DNA from 3 places in the Micromonospora sp. CV4 genome. Region 3 is predicted to be linked to each of the others. Evidence: riboswitches for the same ligand, from Rfam matches in the RefSeq annotation. Region 3 holds a riboswitch; each other region holds the start of a gene.
The links. Region 3 has a riboswitch for cobalamin ahead of cobN (cobaltochelatase subunit CobN). Riboswitches for the same ligand answer to the same signal wherever they lie in the genome.

Region 1 (9,465 bases), on a different contig from region 3:
ACCTCGCGGCCGAGGGGCCAGAACGCGGCCGGCACGAGCTTGAAGTTGGCGATGCCGAACGGTATCCCGATGATCGTGACGCAGAGGGCGATGCCGGCGACGATGTGGGACAGGGCGAGCCACCAGCCCGCCAGCACCACCCACAGCACGTTCGCGAGCCCCGAGGCGACGCCCGCGCCCGGCTTGGGCACCAGCGTGCGGCCGAACGGCCACAACGAGTAGACGGCGAGACGCAGCGACGCGACAGCGAAGGGAATGGTGATGACCAGGACGAAGCAGATCAGCGCGGCGATGCCGTAGCCGACCGCCAGCACGATGCCACCGCCGAAGATGAGCCAGAGAACGTTCAGCACGAAGCGAATCACCTCTTCAGCATGAGGGGCGCTCGCCACCGGGCGGTCCGCGCCCAGCGCCCCGGCACAGCCTGGGGCGTCTTGTCGGACCCGCCGACTACCGTGCGGACGATCCGTCCCGAAGGAGTAGCGAGATGCGCGACACCAGCAGAGCCACCCCGGACTTCGAGCCGGCGTCCCGCGCGTTGACGTCGCTGGTGCTGGGGGTGACCGATCAGCAGCTCACCGCTCCCACCCCGTGTGCGGGATGGGTCGTGGGTGACCTGCTCGACCATCTCGTCGGTCTCACGGTCGCCTTCCGCATGGCCGCGGAGAAGGCGCCCGACGGTGCTCCAGACGGCCCCGGCGAGTCCACGATGGCCAACCTGGATCCTGAGTGGCGCACGGTTCTGCCCGCGCAGCTCGACCAACTGGCTGCCGCCTGGCGCGTGCCGAGCGCCTGGACGGGTGATGCGGCGGCCGGCGGGGTCGTGCTGCCGGCCGAGGTCATGGGCCTGTTCGCGCTTAACGAGCTCGTCGTGCACGGTTGGGATCTCGCCCGGGCGACCGGCCAGGCGTACGACGTGGCCCCGCAGATCGTCGAGTGCCTCCACGGTCTGGTGTCGCAGCAGGCGAGCAGCGAGGGCAGTCCGGGCCTGTTCGGGCCGTTGATCACGGTGCCGGCCGAGGCGGCGCTGCTCGACCGGGTCGTCGGGCTCACCGGGCGCGACCCGGCCTGGGCCGCTCCGACGGCTTCCTAGCGACGTCGATCGGACGACGCGGAACGCCCTGGGAGGTGCGCTGCCGCTGCGCCCCCACCGACGTGGTCACCTTCGAACCGGGGTGGCCGATGACGGCGCACCGGCCCGCCCGGGCCGGTGCGAGATCGCCGGGTCCGCAACTGCCCGACGGTGACCCTGATGATCAGTCGGCGCTGGTCATCAACGGGCGCGTCGGCAGTGCCGAGACTCGCTGAGCAGTGCGTCGATCTGGCCGCCGAGTTCGTCGGGATGGCGCAGTGCCGAGCGGAACCTCAGCCGGACGTCCCGATCGCCGGCGGGCAGCTCCAGGCGGAGCACGACACCGTGGCGATCGAGGCGCAGCGGCCGGACCTGGCGAACACCCCGCATGTGGTGGGTGGGAACCAGTCGGCACAGCCGGTCGACGGTGTACGCGTGGTGGTGGTCGAGATGGCACAACAGGTCGGCTTCGGTGGCGGCCAGCGGGTCGGGCCGGGCGGTGGCGAACGCGGCCGGGTCGATCGAGGTGGTGCCGTCGGCGGTGCTCACCTCGGCGGTGGCGAGATCAAGGACCGCCACCAGGTCGTCACTCCCGTCGTACCCGGAGGTGTCGCCTCCGGTCGGAGCCAGCCAGCCGGTGAGCGTGCCGCGTCCCCGGACCCGGTTGCGTACCGGGGTGGGTGCCAGGTCGGTCACCTGGATCATCGCCACGGTCTCCCGCTGGTGCGCGAGGCGCTGCGCGAGTTGGCAGTCGGCCGGTAGCTCGACTCGCACCCGTCCATCACCTGTCACCGTGTGCCGTCCGGCGACGTGCGCCTCGTGGCCGGGGATGTGCAGGGTGAGGGAATGAGCGGCGACGAGCATCGATCGAAGACGGACCGCCGGGTCGTCGGTGGAGTCCGTCGTGCTGGTCGAGGGGTTGCTCAACCCGATCACCTCCTAATAAGGTTAGGCTTACCTTACTTGAGAGGTGAAGAATGAATCAGACCCGCCCCAAGGTCAAGCGGTCCCGTGCTCTCGGCATCGCACTGACCCCGAAATGTGTGCGCTACTTCGAACGCCGCCCGTTCCCACCCGGGCAGCACGGCAGGGCTCGCCGGACCACCAGCGACTACAAGGTCCGGTTGCTGGAGAAGCAGCGACTCAAGGCGCAGTACGACCTGCACGAGGGCCAGCTGCGGCGCGCGTTCGACCGGGCTGTCCGGCGGCCGGGCAAGACCGGGGAGCAGCTGATCGTCGACCTTGAGTGCCGGCTGGACGCGCTGGTGCTGCGGGCTGGCTTCGCCCGCACCATCTACCAGGCCCGTCAGGTCGTCACCCACCAACACGTCACAGTCAACGGCCGCCGGCTGGACCGGCCGTCCGCGCGGCTGCAGCCCGGCGACGTCATCGCCGTGGCGGAGCGCAGCCGGGGCAAGGCCCCGTTCGTCGTCGCGGCCGCCGGGGCGCACGCCCCGGAGCGGCCAGCGCCGTACCTGGAGGTCAGCCTGACCGGCCTGACCGCTCGCCTGACCCGGGTCCCGCTGCGGCCGGAGGTTCCGGTGGTCTGTGACGAGCAGCTCGTCGTCGAGTACTACTCACGCTGAGCGAGGGGTCGGCCGCCCGCGACCGCCGCCGCGGGCTGCACCTCCGGTACGCGCGTCGACGCCTCCTGCGCGTCGCCGTCGAGCGGCGACGTCCCGGTCTCGCTGGCCGGAGGTTCGACGGCGACGCCAGGGCCCCTCGACAACCCCGCGCCGGGGGAGTGGCCGAGCCGAGCGAGACCCGTGCCGCCGCGTGGCATCGCGATCATTCCGGTCGCGGGGATCCTGATCGGCGGGGCGATGACCGCCACCTCGCTGGCCGGTCGCCGTGCGCTGGACGAGCTGACCAGCCGGCGCGGTGAGGTGGAGGCCGGCCTGGCCCTGGGCCTGCTGCCCCGGGACGCCGTGCTGCTGGTGTGCCGTCCGGCGGCCGGGCAGGCGCTGGTCCCGGCACTCGACCAGACACGGACGGTGGGCCTGGTGACCCTTCCGGGTGCGTTCGTCGGGGTGCTGCTCGGTGGGGCGAGCCCCCTCGCCGCCGGTGTGACGCAGTTGGTCGTGCTCGTCGGACTCCTCGCCGTCGAGGCCGTCGCTGTCGTCCTCACCGTCGAACTGGTCGCCCGTGGCCGGCTCCGACCCGCCGGATCGGGGCCGCGCCGGGCCGGTCGGGCCCGCGTCACGCCGTCGTTGGCCCGGGGACCCGCGGCCCGCCGGGAGGCGCCCTGACCGGTGCCCGTCTCAGTCGGCCCGCGGTGCGCTCAGCCGTAGCTGCCACCGTGCCCCGTGACCGGTGAGCCGGACCATCGCCAAAGGCTCGACATCCAGCTGCCGGAACGTCGCCAACGGCAGGTCGAGGGCGTGAACGACCGCGACCCGGATCACGATCGGATGGGTGACGGCGATGATCCGCTCGCCGCGCCCCCGCTGCGCGTCCAGCCAGCGGCCGACCCGGTCCCGGAGTGCCACGATCGACTCGCCCCCGTGCGGCGCCGCGTCCACCTCGGACAGCCATGCTTGCAGCGCCCGAGGCTGTTCGGCGCCGACCGCCTCCAGCGACCGTCCGGTCCAGTGGCCGTGGTCGCAGTCGGCCAGCGCCGCCTCGGCGCTCGGCGTCAGCCCGAGGGCGTACGCGGTCTCGATGGCCGCCGGCGCGGGACTGGACAGGCAGACCGCGTTGCCGCCCCGCCGGTCCCGCCCAGCGGAGGCCCGGGCGAGGGCGGCGCGTCGACCACCCTCGTCCAGGCTCTCGTTTCCCCCGCCGAACGTCGCCCGCCGCAGCGCGGCCGTGTGCCCGTGCGCGACCAGCCGCAGGCGGGTGGTGGTCACGTGCTCGGGGCTGCGGTGGCGGCCCTGCGGCGCCCGTCCTGGTTCATCAGGGCCGCGAACAGCAGCCCGATCCCCGTCCAGAGCACCACCTGGGTGCCGAGCGAGGCGAGCCGGAAGTCCCACAGCAGGGTCGCGGGGAAGTCGTCCGGGACCTCCTGGAAGGACGGCAGCACGACGTAGGCCACACCGGTCACCAGCAGGAACCCGCCGACGGCGGCCCCGGCGCGGAGCCACAGTGGCGCCGCGCCGCCGACCGACCGGTAACCCAGCGAGCCGGCCCACACCGCCACCAGGCCGAGTGCCACCATCAGCAGGTAGGTGCCGGTGCGCTGGTCGATGGTGGCCGGGTCGCCGACCGCCGGTGGATTCGCCGGGTACTTGACGAACGGCACGATCACCACGCCGAGCAGCGCGGCGCCGGCCAGCAGCAGACCCGACCGGCCGTCGTCGTACGCCCGCCGCCGACGGCAGAGCAGAACGTACGCGGTGGCCAGCAGGCCACCCATCGCCGCGCCGAACAGGCTGGTGGCCAGGAACAGACCGCCACGCTGCCCGTCCCTGCTGACCAGCGCGTCATCGTGATGGTGCCCACCGGCGGTGGGATCGGCGTGTGCCGCCGCGTCCTCGATCGCGATGGCCGCGTCGACGTGTGGTTCGCCGGCCACATAGGCGAACGTTCCGGCGAGGAGGCCGGCGACCAGGCCGGCGAGCAGTCCGCGGACGAGAACGGTGACGAACCGTGGTGCGGTGGTGGTGGTCAGTGGCACGGGACACCCAGCAGGTGCCGACCGTCGTGCATCAGCTCGTGCAGGTACATCCCGCTACGGGAGACCGCCCCCTGGTCGAAGGCGACAAGATAGGCCAGCAGGAGAAGCACGGCGACGGTGGCCAGGGCCGTCCACAGCAGACGGACGTTGCCAGCGGGCTGCACCAACGGCTGGCTGGACGTGGAGCTGGACATGATACGCAAACCTCCTCGGGGATGACGCGTCCCCATCGCAAGGCTGCGGACAACCGAGTGTCCTGGCTCGCGGACCCCGTGGGGACCGCTCACAGTGGCGCGACCGCGCCGGATTCACACCGGCTTCCCTCGCGTCGCCGCAGATAGTGGATCGACGGTATCGGCGCCGATCCGGCCGGTCAACCACGCCCCTTGTGACGCACGGCATCAGGTGAGTCGTGCGACCGCCGGCCGCGGACCGACCCAGGTCACGCCGTGGGCGTGAAAATTTCGGTCCACGTGCCGATGCCTTCCGAAAGCAGGACCCCATGATCGGTTCCATTCGGGATGCGGCAAAGGCCTTGACCAGTATGGAAACAACTCGTAACGTCCCGGCCATCGATCGACATTATCGGTCAGGCATCGAAAGTTCCGGAGCTTCCACCCATCGTCATGCGCCGTGACGCCGAGGGCGCGATCACCAGTCAGGGAGGCCGGACGTGGGCTCCGACATCGGACGAAACGTCACCATCGCGATGATCGCGCGGCTGGCCGGTGTCTCCGTACCCACGGTGTCCCGGGTCATCAACGGCCGCTCCGACGTCGCGCCGCAGACCCGGGAACGGGTCGAGGAACTGCTGACCCGGCACGGCTACCGCCGTCGCTCGTCGCCGAAGCGGACCGACGCCGCCCTGATCGACCTGGTCTTCAACGACCTCGACAGCCCATGGGCGGTGGAGATCATCCGCGGCGTCGAGGACGTCGCCCTGAGCAGCGGCGTCGGCACCGTCGTCTCGGCCATCCACTGGCGCATCTCCTCGGCCAAACAGTGGCTCGACAACATGCGCACCCGCTCCACCGACGGGGTCATCTTCGTGACCTCGATGGTGAATCCGCCGCTCCAGGCCGAGCTGAGCCGGCTCCACCTGCCAGTGGTCATCGTCGACCCCGCCGGCGTGGACCCACGGGCGGCGCCCACCATCGGCGCCACCAACTGGGCGGGCAGCCTGAGCGCCAACCAGTACCTGCTCGGCCTCGGCCACCGACGCATCGGCTTCATCGCCGGTCCACCGCACCTGATGTGCAGCCGGGCCCGGTTGGACGGCTACCGCGCCGCTCTCGCCGCCGCCGGCATCGCCCTCGACGACGCCCTGATCCGCCCCGGCAACTTCTACCACGAGGCCGGCTACACCGCCGGTACGCAGCTGCTGTCCCTGCCCGACCCGCCCACCGCCATCTTCGCCGCCAGCGACCAGATGGCGCTCGGCGTCTACGAGGCGGTCCGCAAACGTGGCCTACGGGTGCCCGGCGACATCAGCGTGGTCGGCTTCGACGATCTGCCCGAGGTCCAGTGGTGCTCCCCGCCGCTGACCACGGTTCGCCAACCTCTGGCCAAGATGGGCATGCTGGCCGCGCGTACCGTGCTGCGCCTCGCCGCCGGCGAGACGATCGAGAGCCCGCGCGTCGAACTCGCCACCGACCTCATCGAACGCGACAGCGCCGCCGCGCCCCGGCACCGCTGACGCGGACACCGGCTCGCAGCCGCCGCGTCCGAGTGGGCCGGGACACCTGTCGTCGTCAGCAGATCGTCATCAGCCGGTCGTCGTCAGCCGGTCCGGAGAGCGTCGTCGACGCCGGTCTCGCGGCGGCCGAGATGGGCCGGGTCACGGCCGGAGAGCAGGTCCAGGGCCGCCTTCAGGCAGGCACCGTACTCGCGGGTGGAGCTGACCCGCCACGGCCGGGCGTACCGCTTCATGGTCTCGTCGCCGACGCCGTTGGCGTCGATGCCGAGGCGCCGGCACAGAGCCACGGCGCGGGGCAGGTGGAAGGCCTGGGTCACCACGGTCGCGCGTGTCACCCCGAAGATCCGCTCCGCCCGTGCACACGAGTCGTACGTGTCGAAGCCGGCGTGGTCCAGCACCACCTGCTGCGCCGGCACGCCCCGGTCGACCAGCCAGCGCATCATCGCCGCGGGTTCGTTGTAGTCGGCGTTCATGTTGTCGCCGGACACCAGGATCGCCCGGACCCTGCCGGCGTCGAACAGCCGCCGGGCGATCTCCAGCCGGGCGGCGAGGAACGCGGACGGCTCGCCGTCCGCGTCCACCTTCGTGCCCAGGACCAGGGCGATCGGCGCGTCCGGCACGCCGGCCTCGCTGTAGATGTGGCCGTCCGCGTCACCGCGAACCCACGCCACGCTGGCCACGGTCCCGCCACTCAGGAGCACCACACCAGCGACCAGCGCGAGGAGGAGGTGGCGGCGTACTGCCCTCCTGCGCTTCCCGTACCACCGTCGGACCGCACCGATTCGTCCCCGCATGCGGCGAGATTATCCCCGCTCGGCCGGCCCGCCGCTGTGGCGGGCGGCCCTCAGAGGAGCTTGGCGAGGACGTCGCCGAGGGCGGCGCGTACCGGGTCGGGGTCCGCCCAGCTCCAGTTGGGGTGGGCCCGGTTGGTGAGCAGCGCGAGGACGAGTTTGCGGTTGGGGTCGACCAGGAGTGAGGGGCCGGCGAAGCCGGTGTGGCCGAAGGTTCGCGGGGAGGCGAGCCTGCCCATGAACCAGGGTTGGTTGAGGACGACACCGAGGCCGTGAGCGGCGGTGCGGTTGGGACGCTCGGGGTCGATGGCGGGCTTGCCGGCGTTGTGGTCGGTGAGCATCCGTTGAACGGTGGCGGCGGCGAGGATGCGCTTGCCCTGATAGGTGCCGCCGTTGAGCAGGAGTTCGCCGATGGCGGCCAGGTCGGTGGCACTGGCGAAGATGCCGGCGTGACCGGCGACGCCGCCCAGGTGGTTGGCGACGTCGTCGTGGACGGTGCCGCGGAGCAGGCCGCGGGAGGAGCGGGCGTCGGTGGCGACCAGGCGGGTGGCCTTGGCGTCGTTGGACAGCCAGGTGTTGGGATTGAAGCCGGTGTCCTGCAGGCCGAGGGGCCCGGTGATGGTGGACCTGAGGGCCTGGTCGAGGAGTTGGCCGGTGACCTTCTCCACGATCTTGCCGGCGACCATGAGCCCGACGCTCGAGTAGCGGAACGTGTCCCCAGGCACGGCGCCGGAGACCAGTGGGGTGGCGAGCACGGCGTTCCAGCGTGCCGCGTTGTCCGGCAGACCGGTGACCTTGGCGCCGACCGGGAGGCCGCTGGTGTGGGTGAGCAGCATCTCGACGGTGACCCGGTCCTTGCCGGCGCCGGTGAAGGCGGGCAGGTAGTCCACGACGGGGGCGGCGAGGTCGACGCGCCCCTTGTCGACCTGTTGCAGGAGGAGGATGGAGGTGTAGACCTTGGTGACCGAGGCGAGGTCGAAGATGGAGTCGGGGCGCATCGGGACGCGCTTGTCGACCGGGAGGAGCTTCGGGCCGGCCGAGTAGCGGAGCGCCTCCCCGAGGGCGGCGTGCACCGTCGCCTTGCCGTTGACCTGAACGAGGGCGACAGCACCGGGGAAGCCGCTGTGCTGGAAGGTCTGCGGCGTGGCGGGCAGGTGCTGCCGGAGCAGACCGGTCACGTAGCGGGCCTGTTTCGCCGGGATGCTGCCGCCACCCGGGGCCGCGCCGTGCTCTGCCGTGCCGGCCTCCGCCGCGCCGAACTCCGCCGAGGGCGACGCCGCCGACGGCTTCCCGGATGGGCCGAGCCCTGCCCTGTTGCCGGCGGCGCCGGTCGCGGTCGCCGCATCGCCCCGGCCGGTCCACCCCGCGCCCGATCCGCGCCCGTCATCGCAGCCGACGACGGCGGAGGTTGCGGCGGCCAGGCTGGCCCCGAGCAGGGTACGACGGGCGACAGGCATGCCCGTGATGGTGGCAGCCGTCCCGCCCGCGCGCCACCCCCGTCCCGCCCGGACACGGAGCCTTCCGGACCACTGACGGTGACGGCCCTTGAGATCGTCGAATCGACCGTGAGACTCTTGAACGTCGATGACATGCCGCGCGCGGGGCTGACGCCCGTCCATGGGCAGCCGGGATCACTCGCTGGATTCCCGGGGGACGGTGGCACCAGAGATGGCACACCGGGAGCCGTCCGTCCACGAGTCTGCCCACCGCCGCGTCTGCTGATGCGACCGACGCGTGACGGGCTGGGCGACTCACTGTCGTTCTCCGCTAAGGAGCCCAGCCACATGCCGTACCCGAAAACCCGCGGGCCCCGGCCCGCCCGATCCCGTCGCACAGCTCTCCTGACGAGCCTTCTGCTCGCCGTGGGCGCGCTCAGCGGCGTCAACCCCCCGAACGCCAGCGCGGCAGTCGATCCGGTCGCCGTCACCGTGAACGCGCGGGCGGGGTTGGCGACCGTGCCCGCCACCGCGCTGGGCGTCAACCACGCCATCTGGGACCAGAACCTCGGCACCGCCGAGACGTCGGACCTGCTGCGCGACGCCGGCGTGCGGATGATGCGGTACCCCGGCGGTTCGTACGCCGACATCTACCACTGGAAGGACCACACCGCGCCCGGCGGGTACGTCGCGCCGGGAACCGACTTCGACACCTTCATGGCGGCGGTCCAGCGGGTCGGCGCCGAACCGATGATCATCGCGAACTACGGCACCGGCACCCCGGCCGAGGCCGCCGACTGGGTGCGGTACGCCAACGTGACCAAGGGCTACGGCGCGAAATACTGGACGGTCGG
Region 2 (9,465 bases), on a different contig from region 3:
GCCGTCCCTGACCCGGGGCGACAAGGCGCCCCAGCCGCTGCAGGACGTCACCGGCCCCGGTCTCGGCACCGCGACCGCGACGGGCGGGCAGGACGCGTCGAAGCTGTTCGACGACTCGTCGACCACGCAGCTGACGTTCGCCACCGCGACGCCGCAGGTCAGCTGGGCCTCCCGTGGCGTCAGGCAGAAGCCGACCTACTACACCCTCACCTCGGGCGCCAACGTGGGCGATCCGGCGGACTGGCGGTTGCAGGGCTCCAACGACGGCATCACCTGGAGCACCGTCGACTCCCGCAGGGGCGAGGCGTTCCGGTGGCGTAACCAGACCCGTCCGTTCGCCATCGACAATCCGGGCCGCTTCACGCAGTTCCGCCTCGTCGTGACCAGGACGGTCGGCGCCGCGCAGGCGAACCTCGCCGAGATCGAACTGCTCGCCGGGGGCGACATCGAGGTCGGCGGCGGCGACATCACGGTGACCGCCGCGGGCGCCGTGCACGCGACGTCCGGCGCACCCGTCTCGGTGCCACTGGCCTCCGTCACCGGGGGCACCGCCAGCGGCTACCGGGCCACCATCGACTGGGGTGACGGCTCACCGGTCACCGAGGGCACCCTGACGTTGAGCTCACGGGCCGTCTACAACGTCAGCGGCTCGCACACCTACGCCACGCCGGGTCACCACCAGGCGAGCGTCACGGTGACCGACGGCACCGGCCAGGGCTCGGTCACGGTCGGCGTCGACGTGGCCTACGCGCCGAGCTCCGGCCTCACCGCGGCGTTCGACACGGTCTGCGTCGGTGACGAGGGCGCCGTCGCGGCGAACTGCGACGCCAAGTCGTGGGCGTACTCGCGGGCCGCCCTGACGGCGGCCGGCGTGACCCAGGGCCAGCGGCACCAGGTGCCCGGAACGGAGCTGCGGTTCGCGCTGCCGGAGATCCCGGCAGGGCAGCCGGACAACGCCACCGGCAACGGCAGGACGGTCGTTCTCGACCTTCCGGCCGACGCCCGGAGCATCTCGTTCATCGGCGCCGGCACGCAGGGCAACCAGAGCACCACCGGCACGGCGACGTTCAGCGACGGCAGCACCGCCAGCATCCCGATCCAGCTGAGTGACTGGACGCTGGGCGGCAACGCCAACGGCACCCCGTCGTACGGCAACATCGTGGTCGCCAAGGCCGCGTACCGGTTGAGCGGCACGAGCCGGGACGGCGCGCAGCCGTTCCTGTTCGCCACCGCGCCGTACCAGATCCCGGCGGGCAAGACGCTGGTCTCGGTGACCCTGCCGACGCAGACCGGCGACCCCGGCTCGGCGGGCCGGATCCACGTGTTCGCCATCGCGAACGACGGCACACCGGCCCCCGCGCTGGTGACCACCGCACCGGCCAACCAGACGGCCAACGCCGGTCAGGTCCTCACGGCCGCCCTCGGGTCGGTGCGCGGAGGCGTTCCCGGCACGACGGGCTACCGCGCCCGGGTGCAGTGGGGCGACGGCACGGTTCCGGACGACGTCACGGTCGGCTCGGACGGTGCGCTGAGTGGACGGCACACCTACGCGCAGGAGGGCACCTACACGGTGCACGTCACCGCCTGGGACACGGTGTCGAGCAGCACCGCGACCTTCACGGTGACCGTGGCGCGTGGCGGGTCTCAGCCGGCGATCGAGGTGTCGTCGTCCGCCACTGTCACCAGCGGTGACGCGGTCGCCGTCAACGGCAGCGGGTTCGCGGCCGGTGAGCGGGTGACGGTGACTCTCGGCACCAGTCCGGCGCGGACCGTCACGGTCGCGGCCTCGGCGGCGGGAGCGGTACGAGCCTCCGTCGCGACGTCCGGTGACGTGCCGCCCGGCCGGTACTCCGTCACCGCCACCGGCGCGTCCTCCCGGACGCCGGCGACGGCCACCGTCCAGGTGACCGACAAGGTGGAGAAGCCGACCTACGAACCGCAGGCGGCGTTGACGAGCACGTCGGGACCGCGGGGCACGTCGATCACGGTCGACGGCGCCGGCTTCGCTCCGAACGAGGAGGTCACGGTCAGCTTCGGTGACGGCCTCGCGGTCCGCACGGTGCGCGCGAACGGTGATGGCGTCATCGCCGGCGCGACGGTCAGCGTCCCCGGGGCGGCGAAGGTCGGCCCGACCAGCGTCGCGCTGACGGGTGCCATCTCGGTGACCAGGGTCGCGCAGCCCTTCACCGTCACCGGGTAGCGGACACCGCTGTGGGCGGGCCGGGTCAGGGCCCGCCCACAGCGGGCAGGGCGTACGGCCCGCGCCGTCGGTGGTGTTGCGCTGCGCAAGCCACCGACCACTCGCCGGCCAGCCCGGATCGATGACGGCCGTCGCCACCGATCGCGACACGCCCGACCCCGACATGTGGGGTGTGACAAACGAGGTCGTCCCTATATATGGTGTCGAGCGCAGCTGGTTCGGCCGCTCATCCGCAGTGGTCGAGGCAAGAGGGAACCTGGTGGAAATCCGGGACTGCCCCGCAGCGGTGAGTGGGAACGACCGCCGTCATCAGCACTGGGCCGCCACGCGGCCTGGGAAGCGACGGCCAGTAGGAGACCGGCGATCCCGGTCGTGCCCACGAGTCCGAAGACCTGCCAGCGCGCCGCGCACCCGCACCCGGGTGTGCGGCGGTCCGACGCCGCGTGGGACGGCCGACGCCCCCTGACCCACGCCCGGCGTGGCGTCCGCCGGTGTCTGTCTCCTCGCGTCCGAGGGCCATCAGGTCTCGAACTCGCGAGGAGTGAGTGGTGACAGTCACCCAGGTGGTCCCGACCGGCGGCGACACCGCCCAGCCGGGCCGGCGGCGCACGCAGATGCACGTCCGCAAGCGCGACGGCGCCAGCGAACCGGTGGACGTCAACAAGATCGTCCGTGCGGTCGAGCGGTGGACCGACGACCTGACCGACGTCGACCCGCTGCGGGTGGCGACCCGGACGATCAGCGGCCTCTACGACGGTGCGACGACGGCGGAGCTGGACCGGCTGTCCATCCAGACCGCGGCCGAGATGATCGGCGAGGAGCCGCAGTACTCGCGCCTGGCCGCCCGTCTGCTGGCCGGTTACGTCGACAAGGAGGTGCGCCGGCAGGGCATCACCTCGTTCAGCGCGGCGATCCGGATCGGCCAGGCCGAGGGACTGATCGGCGACGAGACCGCCGCCTTCGTCGCCGCCCACGCCCGGACGCTGGACGACGCCGTCGACCCGAACGGCGACCGGCGGTTCGAGTACTTCGGCCTGCGCACGGTGTACGACCGGTACCTGCTGCGCCACCCGACCAGCCGGCTGGTGCTGGAAACGCCGCAGTACTGGCTGCTGCGGGTGGCCTGCGGCCTGTCCCGTACGCCCGACGAGGCGATCGACTTCTACCGGCTGATGTCCAGCCTGGCCTACCTGCCCAGCTCGCCGACGCTGTTCAACTCCGGCACCCGGCACACCCAGATGTCCTCCTGCTACCTGGTCGACTCCCCGCGCGACGAGTTGGACTCGATCTACGCGCGGTACGCCCAGGTCGCCAACCTGTCCAAGTTCGCCGGCGGCATCGGCATCGCGTACTCCCGGGTCCGGTCCCGGGGGGCGCTGATCCGCGGCACCAACGGGCAGTCCAACGGGATCGTGCCGTGGCTGCGCACGCTGGACGCGAGCGTCGCCGCGGTCAACCAGGGTGGCCGGCGCAAGGGCGCCGCCTGCGTCTACCTGGAGCCGTGGCACCCGGACGTCGAGGAGTTCCTGCAACTGCGGGACAACACCGGCGAGGACGCCCGGCGCACCCACAACCTGAACCTGGCCAACTGGATCCCCGACGAGTTCATGCGCCGGGTCGAGGCCGACGAGGTGTGGTCGCTGTTCGACCCGCACGAGGTGCCGGAGCTGCCCGACCTGTGGGGCGACGAGTTCGACGCCGCGTACCGGGCGGCCGAGGCGCAGGGCCGCTACGTGCGGCAGGTCCCGGCGCGGGAGCTGTACGGCAAGATGATGCGCACCCTGGCCCAGACCGGCAACGGGTGGATGACCTTCAAGGACGCGGCCAACCGGCTGTGCAACCAGACCGCCGAACCGGGCAACGTGGTGCACCTGTCCAACCTCTGCACCGAGATCATCGAGGTGTCCAGCGACGCCGAGACGGCCGTGTGCAACCTCGGCTCGGTGAACCTCGCGGCGCACCTCACCGACGGCGGCATCGACTGGCAGCGGCTGCGCGCCACGGTCCGTACCGCGGTGACGTTCCTCGACCGGGTCATCGACATCAACTACTACCCGACCGCGCAGGCGGCGGCGAGCAACCCCCGCTGGCGGCCGGTCGGGCTCGGGCTGATGGGCCTGCAGGACGTGTTCTTCGCGCTGCGGCTGCCGTTCGACTCCCCGGCGGCGCGGGAGCTGTCCACCCGGGTCAGCGAGGAGCTGTACCTGACCGCCCTGGAGACCTCCGCCGACCTGGCCCGCCCCTTCGGCGCGCATCCGGCGTACGGGCAGACCAGGGCCGCGCGGGGCCGGTTGCAGCCGGACCTGTGGGGTGTCGAGGGTACGCAGACCGCCCGGTGGACCGCGTTGCGCGAGCGGGTGGCCGCCCACGGGCTGCGCAACTCGCTGCTGGTGGCGGTCGCCCCGACCGCCACCATCGCCTCCATCGCCGGGTGTTACGAGTGCGTCGAGCCGCAGGTGTCCAACCTGTTCAAGCGCGAGACCCTGTCGGGCGAGTTCCTCCAGGTCAACACCGCTCTGGTACGCGAGCTGAAGGCCCGCGGCCTGTGGACCGAGCGGGTCCGGTCGGCGATCAAGCGGGCCGAGGGGTCGGTGCAGGACATCGCGGAGCTGCCGGCCGCCGTGCGCGAGCTGTTCCGCACCGCGTGGGAGCTGCCGCAGCGGGCGCTGATCGACCTGGCCGCCGCCCGCGCGCCGTTCATCGACCAGTCGCAGTCGCTGAACCTGTTCCTGGCCTCGCCCACCATCGGCAAGCTCTCCTCGATGTACCTGTACGCCTGGAAGGCCGGCCTGAAGACGACCTACTACCTGCGGTCCCGCCCGGCCACCCGGATCCAGCAGGCCACCGTCGCGCCCACTGCCGTCGCTCTCGTCGCGCCGTCCACGGCCGACGCCGAGGCGCTGGCCTGCTCCCTGGAGAACCCCGAGTCGTGCGAGGCCTGCCAGTGACCGCCGCCGCCGACGCCACCACCGACACGAGGACCACGCACATGCTGCTCGACCCCGGGATGGACCTCACCCTCCGCCCGATGCGCTACCCGCACTTCTTCGACCGGTTCCGCGACGCCATCCGCAACACGTGGACCGTCGAGGAGGTCGACCTGCACGCCGACCTCGCCGATCTCGACAAGCTCTCGCCCGCCGAGCGGCACCTGGTCAGCCGGCTGGTGGCGTTCTTCGCCACCGGCGACACCATCGTCGCCAACAACCTCGTGCTCAACCTCTACCAGCACGTCAACAGCCCCGAGGGCCGTCTCTACCTGTCCCGGCAGCTGTTCGAGGAGGCGGTGCACGTCCAGTTCTATCTCAACCTGCTCGACACGTACGTGCCCGACGAGAACGAGCGGTTCGCCGCCTTCGCCGCCATCGAGAACATCCCCTCGATCCGCCGCAAGGCCGACTTCTGCTTCCGGTGGATCGACTCCCTCAACGACCTGCGCGAGTTGCGGTCCCGCGAGGACCGGCGGATGTTCCTGCTCAACCTGATCTGCTTCGCCGCCTGCATCGAGGGGCTGTTCTTCTACGGCGCGTTCGCGTACGTGTACTTCCTGCGCTCCCGCGGTCTGCTCCACGGCCTCGCCTCCGGCACGAACTGGGTGTTCCGCGACGAGTCCATGCACATGGCCTTCGCGTTCGACGTCGTCGACACGGTGCGCGCCGAGGAGCCGGACCTGTTCGACGACGACCTCGCCGACCAGGTCCGTCAGATGCTCGCCGAGGCCGTGGAGTGCGAGGTCCAGTTCGCCGAGGACCTGCTCGGCCACGGCGTGCCCGGCCTGACGCTGGCCGACATGCGGGAGTACCTCCAGCACGTCGCCGACCGGCGTCTCGCCCAGCTCGGGATCGCGCCGCACTACGGGTCGGCCAACCCGTTCGCCTTCATGGAGTTGCAGGACGTGCAGGAGCTGTCCAACTTCTTCGAGCGGCGGGTGTCGGCGTACCAGGTCGGGGTCAGCGGAACGGTCGCCTTCGACGACGACTTCTAGTGCCGATCAGGCGACGGCGGGAGACCGCCGTCGCCTGCTCGACGGGCCCCGACGCCGCCGAAATTAGGTGAGGCTAACCTGTCGTGGTCGCAGGGAGGGTTCATCTCGTGTACGCAACTGTCCGGCTCGTCGACGGCGCGGCCCGACCATCGGCTCGGCTGTCATGATCCGCCCGCCCGTGGCGGCCGGCGAGACCAGCGGTGGTGTCGTGCTGCGCCGCGCCCTGCGGCGCCAGCGCGGCCGGGTGCTGGCTGGCACCCTGCTGCTCTGTCTGCACCAGGTCACCGAGGTCCTCGTCCCGGTGGCGATCGGCGTGATCATCGACCGCGCGGTCGCCACCGGGGACGTGCCGGCGTTGCTGCTCTCGCTCGCCGGCCTCGCCGCCCTCTTCACCGTCCTCGCCTTCGCCTACCGGACCGGCGCCCGGCTGGCCTACGCCGCCGTGGAACGGGAGGCGCACGCCGTGCGGGTCGAGATCGCCGGGCGCGCCCTGGACCCGCGCGGACACCGCTCGGGCATGCGCGACGGCGAACTGCTCTCGGTCACCGCCTCCGACGCCGAGCTGTCCGCGCTCGTGGTGCGGGTCGCGGGGCTCTCCGCCGCGGCGATCACCGCGATCGTGGTCGCGGCGGTCGCGCTGCTCGTCGTCGACGTTCCGCTCGGTCTCGGGGTGCTCGTCGGCGTACCCCTGGTGGTCGTCGCCCTGCAGCGGATGGCGCCGTTGCTCACCCGGCGCAGCGCGAGTCAGCAGGAGGCGCTGGCCACCACGACCGCGCTCGCCGTGGACCTCGTCAGCGGTCTCCGCGTCCTGCGCGGCATCGGCGCCCAGGACCACGCCGCACGTCGGTACGCGGCCACCAGCCAGCAGGCACTCGGGGTCACCCTGCGCGCGGCCACCACCAAGGGCCTGCACGCCGGGCTCACCACCACGGTCAACGGCCTCTTCCTCGCGGTGGTCGCCGGCGTCGCCGGCTGGCTCGCGCTACAGGGTCGACTCACCATCGGTGAACTCGTCGCGGTCGTGGGCCTGGCCCAGTTCATCGCCGAGCCCGTGCAGACACTCGGGTACTGCGTCCAGCTCTTCGCCATGGCCCGCGGCTCCGCGGGACGGGTCGCCCGGGTCCTGGGAGCGGCGCCGGTCGTCCGGCCGGGCACCGCCGGACCGCCCGACCCGAGCCCGTCGCGACTCGTCCTCGACAGCGTCGGGTACGCGGGGCTCGACGGATTCAGCCTGCGCGTCGACGCCGGCGAGGTTCTGGGCGTGCTCGCCTACGATCCGAGCGAGGCCGAGGCGCTGGTCGCGCTGCTGTCCGGTCGCGTGCCCCGCGAGGACCACCGGGGGACGCTGTACGTCGACGGCGTGCCCGCCGAAGACCTGCACATCGACGCCCTGCGTGGCGCGGTCCTGGTTGAGCAGCACGACGTGGCGCTGTTCGAGGGGACGCTGCGCGACAACCTCGCCGCCGGCGCCGACGTGGACGAGACGGTCCTGCGCGCGGCGGTGCGCGCCGCGGCCGCCGAGGACGTCCTCGACGCGCACCCACAGGGCATCGACCGCCAGCTCACCGAGCGGGGGGCGAACCTCTCCGGTGGGCAACGGCAACGGATCGGGCTGGCCAGGGCACTCGTCGCCGACCCCCCGGTGCTGGTGCTGCACAACCCCACGACGGCGATCGACGCCGTGACCGAGGCGTACCTCGCCGACGGGTTGGCTTCGGCACGCGGAACGGCGGGGGCCCACGGAACGGCGGGGGCCCGCAGCACGGTGCTGATCTCCAGTAGCCCGGCGCTGCTCCGGGTCACGCACCGGGTGGCCGTCATCGATCGAGGACGGGTCGTCGCCGAGGGCTCCCACGAGCACCTCCTCGCCAGCGACGCCCGCTACCGGGAGGAGGTCCTGCGGTGACCCACGAGACGACTGTGCCCGGCGACGCGTCCCGGCAACTGCTCCCGACAGCCACCGGCCGGCGGACCTGGGCCGCTCTCCGAACCGAGTTCGCCCGGCTGCCCGGCCTCAGCGCCGCCGCGGGCGCACTGCTCGTCGCCGCGGCCGGGGCGGGGCTCGTCGCCCCCTGGGTGCTCGGTCGCCTCGTCGACGACGTCATCGCCGGCTCCGGCACGCGGCAGGTCGTGTCCTGGGCGGGTGTGATCGCGGGCGCCGCCGGGCTCGCCGGTCTCCTCACCGCCGCCGGGGCGACGGTCGCCGCCCGCCTCGGCGAGACCGTGCTGGCGCGGCTGCGGGAGCGGGTCCTCGACCGTGCCCTGCACCTCCCCTCGGCCACCCTGGAGCGGGCCGGGACCGGGGACCTGGTGGCACGGGCCGGCGACGACGTGGCCGTCGTGACGAACGTGATCACCACCAGTGGCCCCGCCTTCCTCGGCGCGCTGCTGTCCGTCGTGCTGACCGCGGCAGGTCTCTTCGCCCTCGACTGGCGGCTCGGGCTCGCCGGGTTGGCCGCGGCCCCGGCCTACGCGCTGGCGTTGCGCTGGTACCTGAAGCGCTCGGTGCCGTACTACGCGCGTGAGCGGGTGGCGACGGGGGAGCGGGCGCAGGCGATGGCCGGTGCGCTGCGCGGCTCGGCGACGGTGCGCGCCTACCGGACGGAAGACGCCCACGTCGGCCGGATCGCCGACCGCTCCGCCGTGGCCCGCGACCTGTCGCTGGAGATCTTCAACCTGCACACCCGGTTCGGCCTGCGGATCAATCGGGCGGAGTTCGTGGGACTCGCCGCCGTGCTGCTCGCCGGCTTCCTGCTGGTGCGCGACAACCTGTCCACCGTCGGCGCCGCCACCACGGCCGCCCTCTACTTCCACCGACTCTTCAACCCGATCGGCCTGCTGCTGCTCGAGTCGGACTCCGTGCTCCAGGCCGGGGCGAGCCTCGCCCGGCTCGTCGGCGTCACCTCGCTGCCGGGCACCGATTCCGCCGACGGTCGCGGGCCCGCCCGGGAGGGACGGTCCGGCACGGCGGTTCGCGGCACGGCAGGTCGTGGCACGGCCGAGCCCGCGGCGCTGGAGGTGGTCGTCGACCAGCACTGCTATGACGACGGACCCGTGGTGTTGCAGGACGTCGTGCTCCGGCTCGCGCCCGGGGAACGCGTCGCGCTCGTCGGGGCGAGCGGGGCAGGCAAGAGCACACTCGCCGGCATCACCGCCGGGCTCATCGCGCCCACCCGTGGCTCGGTGCGGCTGCGCGGCGTGCCGCTGGCGCAGCTGGGCGAGCACCGGGTCCGCCGTGAGATCGCCCTGATCAGCCAGGAGGTGCACGTCTTCGCCGGGC
Region 3 (9,465 bases):
AGGCGCTTCTCGTCGAGGCCGGGGGTGTCGAACGGGTCGCGGCGGCGACGGTGCGGCAGAGCCAGCCGGGCGGCCACCCGGACGTCGTCGATGGTGACCCGGTCCCGGCCGTGCCAGGCCGCGTGCGCCAGCGCGGTGCGGGCGGTGACGATGTCGGCGCGCATTCCGTCCACATCGAACGCGGCACACACCTCGGCGATCTGCCGCAGCGCGGCGTCGGGCAGCCGTACCCCCGCAAGCCGGCGCCGGGCGGTGGCCACCTGCGCGGCGACCTCGGCGTCGGCGTCGGCCCAGCGGGCGGCGAAGCCGGCCGGATCGGCGTCGGCGGCGAGCCGACGGCGGACCACCTCGACGCGGACCTCCGGATCGCGGCTGGCGCCGACCTCGACCGTGAGCCCGAACCGGTCGAGCAGCTGCGGGCGCAGCTCCCCCTCCTCCGGGTTCATGGTGCCGACGAGCAGGAACCGGGCGGCGTGGCTGACCGAGACGCCCTCCCGCTCGACGTGGCTGCGGCCCATCGCCGCCGCGTCCAGCAGCAGGTCGACCAGGTGGTCGTGCAGCAGGTTGACCTCGTCGACGTAGAGCACGCCCCGGTGCGCGGCGGCGAGCAGACCCGGTTCGAAGGCGCGTACGCCCTCGCCGAGGGCCTTCTCCAGGTCCAGCGAGCCGACCACCCGGTCCTCGGCGGCGCCGACGGGCAGCTCGACCAGCCGGGCCGGGCGGGTCTCGGCGGCGGCGCCGGCCGGGTGCGGGCCGTCCGGGCAGGCCGGGTCGGGTTCGGCCGGGTCGCAGCCGAACCGGCAGCCGGCGACCCGACGCACCGGCGGCAGCAGCGCGGCGAGGGCGCGTACGGCGGTGGACTTGGCGGTGCCCTTCTCGCCGCGCACGAGGACCCCGCCGATCGCCGGGGAGACCGCGTTGAGCAGCAGCGCCAGGCGCATGTCGGCCATGCCGAGCACGGCGCTGAACGGGTAGGTGGTCATGCGCGGTCCTCCAGGTCACCCTCGCTGGCCAGGTACGTGTCGCGGAGCCGGTCGAGGGTGGCCGGCTCGGGTTCGGCCCACAGACCCCGGTCGGCGGCCTCCAGCAGCCGCTCGGTGATGCCGCGTAGCGCCCACGGGTTGGACCGCTCCAGGAAATCCCGGGTGGTCTCGTCGAAGAGGTACGCGGCGGCCAGGTGCTCGTACATCCAGTCGTCGACGACGCCGGCGGTGGCGTCGTAGCCGAACAGGTAGTCCACCGTGGCGGCCAGCTCGAAGGCGCCCTTGTAGCCGTGCCGGCGCATCGCGGCGATCCACTTCGGGTTGACGACCCGGGCCCGGAACACCCGCCGGGTCTCCTCGCCCAGCGTGCGGGTCCGCACGTCGTGCGGCATCGCCGAGTCGCCCACGTACGCCTGCGGCGACGTGCCGGTGAGGTGGCGGACCATCGCCACCATGCCGCCGTGGTACTGGAAGTAGTCGTCGGAGTCGACGATGTCGTGCTCGCGGGTGTCCTGGTTCTTCACCGCCACCGCGATCCGGGCGAACGAGCGTTCCATGTCGGCGCGCGCCTCCCGCCCGTCCAGGCCCCGGCCGTAGGCGTAGCCGCCCCAGACCGCGTACACCTCGGCCAGGTCGGCGTCGCTGCGCCAGGTGCGGGCGTCGATCAGCGGCAGCAGCCCGGCGCCGTACGCCCCCGGCTTCGAGCCGAAGATGCGGGCGGTGGCCCGCCGTTCGTCGCCGTGCTCGGCGAGGTCGGCGGTGACGTGCGCCCGGACGTAGTTCTCCGCGTCCGGCTCGTCCAGGGCGGCGACCCGCCGGACGGCGTCGTCGAGCAGCGCCACCACGTGCGGGAACGCGTCGCGGAAGAAGCCGGAGATGCGCACGGTGACGTCGACGCGGGGCCGGCCCAGCTCGGCCGTCGGCACCACCTCGATGCCGGTGACCCGCCGGGACCTCTCGTCCCAGACCGGTCGGCAGCCCAGCAGCGCGAGGACCTCGGCGATGTCGTCGCCCTGGGTACGCATGGCGCTGGTGCCCCACACGGTCAGCCCGACCGAGCGGGGGTACTCCCCGGTGTCGGCGAGGTGCCGGGCCAGCAGCGAGTCCGCGAGGGCCACCCCGACGTCCCAGGCGTTGCGGCTGGGAATGGCCTTGGGGTCCACGGAGTAGAAGTTGCGGCCGGTGGGCAGCACGTTGACCAGGCCTCGGGTGGGTGACCCGGACGGACCGGGCGGCACGAACCGGCCGTCGAGCGCGCCGAGGGTGTTGGTCAGCTCGTCGGTGGTCCGGTCCAGGCGGGGCACCAGCTCGGTGGCGGCGAAGCGCAGCACCGCGGCGACGTCCGGGATCGGCCGGCCGGTCACCTCCTCGACCACCGTGTCGGCGGCCGCCGCGGCCCAGCCGAGGGTCTCCATTCCGACCACGAGCCGGCGCGCCAGGGCCTCGATCAGGTCGACGGCGTCGGCGGCGGTGCCGGCCGGTCCGTCCACGATGTCGGTGAGCGCCTCGGGCGGAGTGAGTCGCTGTCCCGGCGACGCGAGCAACTCCTGCTCATCGAGCCCGTACGCGGCGGCGAGGGCCTGCCGCAGGCCAGGCAGGGCGTGGGCGCCGCCCCAGATCTGCGGAGCCCGGAGCACCGCAAGGACCAGGTTGACCCGGGGTTCACCGGTGGGCGCGTCGGCGAGGATGTGCAGCCCGTCGCGGATCTGCACGTCCTTGACCTCGCAGAGGTACCCGTCGAGGTGCAGCACGAAGTCGTCGAAGTCGTCGGCGTCCGGCATCGCGTCGGCGTGCAGGTCGTGGTGCAGCTCCGCGGCGCGTACGAGGTCCCAGATCTGCGCCCGCACGGTCGGCACCTTCGCCGGGTCGAGCGCCTGCACGGTGGCGTACTCGTCGAGCAGTTGCTCCAGCTTGGCCAGGTCGCCGTACGTCTCGGCGCGGGCCATCGGCGGCACCAGGTGGTCGATCACCACGGCGTGCGCCCGCCGCTTGGCCTGGGTGCCCTCACCGGGGTCGTTGACGATGAACGGGTAGACCAGCGGCAGGTCGCCGAGGACGGCGTCCGGGGCGCAGTCGGCGGCGAGACCGAGTCCCTTGCCGGGGAGCCATTCGAGGGTGCCGTGCTTGCCCAGGTGCACCACGGCGTCCGCGCCGAACCCACCGTCGGTGACCGGCGCGGCGAGCCAGCGGTACGCGGCCAGGTAGTGGTGACTCGGCGGCAGGTCCGGATCGTGGTAGATGGCGATCGGGTTCTCCCCGAAGCCACGCGGCGGCTGGATGAGCAGTACCACGTTGCCGAAGCGCAGCCCCGCGAGCACGATGTCCCCGCCGTCGGTGTACAGCTCGCCGGGGGGCTCGCCCCAGTGCGCGAGCATCCGCTCGCGCAGCTCGGCCGGGATCTGGTCGAACCACCGCCGGTACGTCCGCCCCGGTATCCGGGCCTCGGCCGCGGCCAGCTGCTCCGGGGTGAGCCACTCCACGTCGTGGCCGCCGGCGGCGATCAGCGCGTGGATCAGGGCGTCGCCGTCGTCGGGCACCGGCGCGTCGCCCAGGTGGTAGCCGGCGTCGGCGAGCGCCGCGAGCAGTCTTACCGCCGAGACCGGGGTGTCCAGCCCGACGGCGTTGCCGACCCGCGAGTGTTTGGTGGGGTACGAGCTGAGCACCACCGCGACCCGTTTGTCGGCGTTGGGCACGTACCGCAGCCGGGCGTGGCGTACCGCGATGCCGGCCACCCGGGCCGCGCGGTCGGCGTCGGCGGCGTAGACGGAGAGCCCGTCGGCGTCGATCCGCTTGAACGAGAACGGCACGGTGACGATCCGGCCGTCGAACTCGGGAATGGCCACCTGCATCGCGGCGTCCAACGGGGACAGTCCGGCGTCGCTGCCGGCCCACTGCTCGCGGGTGCTGGTCAGGCAGAGCGCCTGGATGATCGGCACGTCCAGGGCGGCCAGCACGCCGACGTCCCAGGCGTCCTCATCGCCGCCACCGGAGGCGTCCGCGGCGACCGCTCCACCGGCCGCGAGCACGGTGACCAGCAGGGCGTCGCAGCGGGCGAAGAGCCCGAGCGGGCCGGCGCCGGCGGTCAGCCCGCGCAGCGAGCCGCAGAAGATCGGCAGCGGGTTGCCGCCGGCCGCCCGCACCGCGTCGGCCAGCACGTCGACGAAGCCGGTGTTGCCGGCCAGGGCGTGCGCCCGGTAGAAGACGATGCCCACCGTTGGCCGGTCCGGCTCGGCCGGGTGGTCGCCGTGCACCCCGTACGCCGGGGTGGGCGCGGGCGGGGCGAAACCCTCGCCGGTGAGCAGCACCGTGTCGGAGAGGAACCGGGCCAGCTGGCCGAGGTTCTCCGGGCCACCCTCGACCAGGTACGCCAGCGCGTCGGTGACCACACCGGACGGCACGGTGGAGACGGCCATCAGCTCCGCGTCGGGCACCGCCTCGCCGCCGAGCACCACCGTCGGCAGGCCGGTGGCGAGCACCCGGGTGAGGCCGTCCGGCCACGCCTGCCGGCCCCCGAGCAGGCGTACGACGACGAGGTCCACCCCGTCGAGCAGGGCGGGCACCTCGTCGGCGGCGACCCGCGCGGGGTTGGCCAGGCGATAGTCGGCGCCACTGGCACGGGCGGCCAGCAGGTCGGTGTCGGCGGTGGAGAGCAGCAGGATGCGCACGGAAGGCTCCGGGAGGTGACGCCCCGACCGCCACGGGGGGCGGTCCGAACGAAGCGGGGTGGGTGCGGCGTCAGCGGATGCGACAGGCCGGCCCAGGTCACCGACGTGGGCGTCGGGACGCGGTCAGCGTGGCGACGCGCAGCTCAGCGGCGCCGGCGACCGGCGCGGCCGGCGCGGCCGCCGCGTTCGCCGCGCGAATCATGACGGTGCTCGTCGATGAAAGAGACGCCGTGCGTCATCGGGTCCTCCTCGGGTGTCCACGCCCTGGGGTACATCCCGACGGCCGAAGTATCCTGGCTTCCGGATCGACGCTCTCCCCCGGCCTTCCAACCGCAGAAGCACGGCCGTGGCGCACGAGGGGGGATCACTCCCCGGTGACAGTGGCGGGACCGCGTCGGATTCACACCGACTTCCTTCACTGCCGTCAGGCCGCGAATGCTGCCACACCGCCGCGCCGCCGGTCAACGCCGACCCAGCCCCCTCCCGGCAGGCACTCTCCATCGAGCTTCGCCGATTGTCGTCGTCGGAGACCCGCGCCTGACAATGCCCCGAGTCAATGCGGGACAGCCTTTGCTCTGCTTATCAATACGCGCCAGGCACAGGGAGTCACCGGTGCGTATAGGTACGCAGAGCAAAGGCTGTCCCGCACATACTCTGGCCTGCGGCGACCACCTGGCGGAGCGCTGGTACGCGGCCCCCTCGCCGAGGATGGGCGAACACGGCAGCAGTGTCCGCGATCAATCTCGGAGGTCGATCGCCATGATCGCCGCGCAGTTTCTCCACCTGGCGGGTCGGGTCTGACTCCGCCCCGGAGATCCCGACCCGGCGGCGCTCCAGGCCGACGTCGCCGTCGTCGTCGACGAACGCGGCAGTGTGATGATCGACGCCGGGAAGAGCCCCGCGCACGCCAGCGAGATCCAGACGGCGCTGGGGCGGACGAGTCTCAGCGGGCGTGGCGCTCCGGGTGGGCCCGGCTCCAGGCGCGCATCCGTTCCGGGTAGCCGGTGCGGGCCGCCTCGTACAGCGGCACCGCGTGCTTGCGCGCGATGGCGCCCGCCGCGCGGGGAGTGCCGGTCCGGCGGCGGATCCACTCGCCGTCGTGGGCGATCGCCACCACCGTGGTGTCGGTGGCGGTGGTCTCCGGCTCCAGGTAGAACTCCACCCCACGCCGGCTGGCGATGAACGCCTCGAGCGCGGCGAGGTCGTCCCGGGTCGCCTCCCGGTCCAGCTTCGTCGGGGTCGCCTCGGCGCCCCGGGCCCGCCGACTGAACCAGCCCATGCCCGACTCCTCTCCTCGACGCCCCTCCAGTGCACCACCGATTCCTGGCAATACGCTGCGCGCCAGGTGAGAGTGGGCTGACCGGGCCGCGGATGGAACCCGTGGCGCGTGGGCGGTGTCATGAAGGTGATCCAACCGGAGGTCCCCCTGGACGACGACGTGCTCGTCACCCGCGCTCGGGCTGGTGACCTGAAGGCGTACGACCTCCTGGTCGCCCGGCACACCGCGTCCGCGTACCGGACGGCGGTGCTGCTCGGCGCGGGCTCGGACTCCGAGGACGTCATCCAGGAGGCCTTCGTGAAGGGGTACCGCAAGCTCTCCCGCTTCCGGGGGGAGTCGTCGTTCCGCTCCTGGCTGCTGTCGATCGTCGCCAACGAGACCCGCAACCTGCACCGGTCGCGTACCCGCCGGGACGGCCTCGTCCTGCGCGCCGCGGCGGCGAACCCCACGTCGGAGATCGCCGAGGACGACGCGGTCGGCGCGGTCCTCGCCGGGGAGCGCCGCGCCGCGCTGGTGGAGGCCCTGCGGCAACTGCCGGAACGCGACCGTGAGGTGATCGTCTGCCGGTTTTTCCTCGATCTCAGCGAGGAGGAGACGGTGGCGACGTTGGGCTGGCCCCGGGGCACCGTGAAGTCGCGGACGTCCCGGGCACTGACGAAGCTCCGGGGCCTGCTCGACCGCGAGGAGGTCCGGCGTGGATGACCTCGAACGGGAGCTGCGCGGCCTCTCCGCCTGGCTGGAGACACCCGACGCGCCCGACGTTACCGCGCGCGTACGCGCCCGGCTCACCACGCCCCGACGGCGCCGGTGGCGTGCCTGGGCCGCCGCGGCGCTCGTCGCCCTGGTCGTGGCGGTGCTGCCACCGGGACGGGCCGCCCTCGCCGACGCCGTCGCGGGGCTGCTGCGCTTCGCCGGAGTCACCGTCGTCACCTCCTCCGGCCCGGTGCTGCCCACCGGCACCCCGTCGCCGTTGCCCGCCCAGCGAGCCGCCGCCCTGGATGAGGCACAACGGGCGGTGCGCTTCCCGATCCGCCTACCGGCGACGCTCGGCCCGCCCGAGCGGGTACTGGTCGCCGATCCCGACGACACGGGCGCCTGTCGGGTGGCGACGCTGCTCTACCGCGGGGGCGCGCTGCGCATCGACGCCTTCGACGGTCGTCTCGACCTGGCGTTCCACAAGGAGACCAACCGGCCGGGAGCGGCGTGGGTCCAGGTCGACGGCGAGTTCGCCGTCTGGGTCGACGGCCCGCACGTCCTTTCCTACGTGGATCGGACCGGCGAGGTACGCAAGGAAACCGCCCGGCTCGCCGCCTCGACCCTGATCTGGCAGGACGCCGACGTGAGCTACCGGCTTGAGGGCGACCTCACCAGGGCCGAGGCGATCGAGATCGCCAGATCGCTGGACTAGCGGCATCGGGAACCCGGCGCGTTCGGGCGGTGTCCTGTTGATGCGAGTCGGGTTTCGAGCTCGCGACACGGATCCGGAAGGGGCGAGATGGGTTCCTGGGGCAGGTTGATGATGGGGTCGGTGCTCCTGCTGACGGCGTGCACGACCGACGGCCCGTTAGCCACAGCGGTCGACGCTCCGGCGAGCACGACGGCCGCGACCGCCGCGACCGGGTGTGGCTCGCGGATCGAGACGGGGTCCCTGCCCGACTGGGCGGACACCGGGTTCCGTGGGGACGCCCGGGTCCCGCACGTCTTCGGCGCCAAGGGCGACATCGTGGCGGTGCTCTTCGCGCACCCGCTGGCGCAGGTCAGGCAGGACGGGTCGAACAACAAGATCCTGTGGGTCTCCCGCCCCACCTCGACGTCGCGGGAGGCGCTGGCGATCACCGCGACCCTGGACGGCACCGACACCAGGGTGACCCGGGAGGTCGCCGGCGGTCCGGGCCCGTCGATCATCGACCTGCCGCGCGCGGGTTGCTGGCACCTCGAACTCCGCTGGGCCGGGCACACCGACACGATGGACCTGGTGTACGCCGACCGGCTGCCGTAGGGCACGACCGCCTAGGCTGCCGGGCGTGCCCGAGGACGTACGGGAGGCGGCGGCCCGTAACAACGCCGAATGGTGCGACGTGGTCTGCGGCAGCCACGGGCTGACCGGCCGGACCGACGCGGATGCCTGGTCGGTGCCCCGCCGCTCCCCGACCTGGTACCCGGACGCGGTCACCCTGCGCCCCGGCGTCGACGCCGACGCCCTGCTGGCCCGGATCGACGCCGGGCCCGGCGCCTCGGTCAAGGACAGCTTCGCCGACCTCGACCTGTCCCGGTACGGCTTCCGGGTGCTCTTCGACGCACAGTGGATCCACCGACCACCGCTGGGTCCGCCCGCCGCTGCTCCGCTGACCCCGGTCACCACGCCGGCAGAACTCGCCGCCTGGGCGACGGCACACGGTGGCGGGACGCTGTTCCGGCCGGCGCTGCTGACCGACCCGCGGGTGCGGATCCTGGCCCGGTACGACGACCGGGGCACGGTCGTGGGCGGCGCGGTGGTCAGCGGCGACCGCGTGTACGGGGTCTCCAACCTGTTCGCCGACGGAGTCGATCCGCGCGAGATCTGGCACGGCGTACCCGCCACCGTGCCCGGCGTACCGCTGGTCGGCTACGAGTCCGGTGCGGACCTGACCCCCGCCCTGGCGGCGGGCTTCACCCCACACAGCCCCCTCCGCGTCTGGCTGCACCCCTGACCCGGCACCGTTGATCATGAGGTTGACGGCGCGACACGCCGTCATCGAGGACGACAACCTCATGATCAACGGGGAAAACGGTGGCCGGCGGGGGCTCAGCCGAGGAGGGTCAGGTCTTCGGGGGTCAGGCGCAGGGCGGCGGCGGCGATGTTCGCCGTGAGGTGCGCCGGGTCGCCGGTGCCGGGGATGGCCAGCACGTGCGGTCCCTGGTGCAGGGTCCAGGCCAGGCGCACCTGGTGCGGGGTGACGCCGTGGGCCTGGGCGACCGCCCGCAGGGCCGCGCCCTGGTCGGCGCTCGCGCCCGCCTCCCGGCCCGTGCCGGCCAGCGCGAAGAACGGCACGTAGGCGATCCCCCGCTCGCCGCAGACCCGGACGAAGTCGTCCTGCTCCCGGTAGGCGTCCACCCCGTAGTTGTTCTGCACGCAGACCACCGGTGCGATGTCCGCCACCTCCGCCAACCGCTCGGGCCGGACGTTGGAGAGCCCGAGGTGCCGGATCAGCCCAGCGGCGCGCAGCTCGGCCAGGGCACCGAACCGCTCGGCGAGCGGCACCGGGCCCGACCCCCGGCCGAGCCGCAGGTTCACCACGTCCAGGTGGTCCTTGCCGAGCCGACGCAGGTTCTCCTCCACCTGGGCGCGCAACTGCGCCGGGGTGAACGCTTCGGTGAAGCCGGACACCGGGTCGTACCCGAAACCGACCTTGGTGACGATCACCAGATCCTCGGGGTACGGGGCGAGCGCCGCCCGGATCAGCTCGGTGGCGTACCGCGCCGGGCCGGTGCCGACCCCCAGGGTCCCGCCGGGCGAGACGTAGAAGGCGGCGGTGTCGATGTGGTTGACGCCCAGCTC

Region 1: another riboswitch for cobalamin. It lies ahead of EAD98_RS10205 (CbtB-domain containing protein); the one in region 3 lies ahead of cobN (cobaltochelatase subunit CobN).
Region 2: another riboswitch for cobalamin. It lies ahead of EAD98_RS07605 (ribonucleoside-diphosphate reductase subunit alpha); the one in region 3 lies ahead of cobN (cobaltochelatase subunit CobN).

The regions. Positions count from the first base shown of each region.
Region 1 covers NZ_RCVI01000226.1:44,786-54,250, reverse strand. Annotated here, with positions in the region: gene EAD98_RS10245 (YccF domain-containing protein) at 1-365, opposite strand, end outside; gene EAD98_RS10240 (TIGR03086 family metal-binding protein) at 488-1,093, shown strand; gene EAD98_RS10235 (DUF2470 domain-containing protein) at 1,274-1,936, opposite strand; gene rpsD (30S ribosomal protein S4) at 2,050-2,658, shown strand; gene EAD98_RS10220 (ABC transporter permease) at 2,839-3,321, shown strand; gene EAD98_RS10215 (histidine phosphatase family protein) at 3,334-3,921, opposite strand; gene EAD98_RS10210 (CbtA family protein) at 3,918-4,688, opposite strand; gene EAD98_RS10205 (CbtB-domain containing protein) at 4,679-4,882, opposite strand; cobalamin riboswitch at 4,916-5,062, opposite strand; gene EAD98_RS10200 (LacI family DNA-binding transcriptional regulator) at 5,362-6,384, shown strand; gene EAD98_RS10195 (vancomycin high temperature exclusion protein) at 6,468-7,178, opposite strand; gene EAD98_RS10190 (serine hydrolase) at 7,229-8,632, opposite strand; gene EAD98_RS10185 (cellulose binding domain-containing protein) at 8,960-9,465, shown strand, end outside.
Region 2 covers NZ_RCVI01000204.1:21,033-30,497, reverse strand. Annotated here, with positions in the region: gene EAD98_RS07610 (GH92 family glycosyl hydrolase) at 1-2,200, shown strand, start outside; cobalamin riboswitch at 2,398-2,615, shown strand; gene EAD98_RS07605 (ribonucleoside-diphosphate reductase subunit alpha) at 2,815-5,148, shown strand; gene EAD98_RS07600 (ribonucleotide-diphosphate reductase subunit beta) at 5,190-6,185, shown strand; gene EAD98_RS07595 (ABC transporter ATP-binding protein) at 6,349-8,091, shown strand; gene EAD98_RS07590 (ABC transporter ATP-binding protein) at 8,088-9,465, shown strand, end outside.
Region 3 covers NZ_RCVI01000402.1:1,212-10,676, forward strand. Annotated here, with positions in the region: partial or broken gene EAD98_RS27360 (VWA domain-containing protein) at 1-983, opposite strand, end outside; gene cobN (cobaltochelatase subunit CobN) at 980-4,648, opposite strand; cobalamin riboswitch at 4,935-5,064, opposite strand; gene EAD98_RS27370 (hypothetical protein) at 5,592-5,927, opposite strand; gene EAD98_RS27375 (RNA polymerase sigma factor) at 6,054-6,629, shown strand; gene EAD98_RS27380 (hypothetical protein) at 6,622-7,335, shown strand; gene EAD98_RS27385 (hypothetical protein) at 7,447-7,926, shown strand; gene EAD98_RS27390 (hypothetical protein) at 7,952-8,617, shown strand; gene EAD98_RS27395 (aldo/keto reductase) at 8,713-9,465, opposite strand, start outside.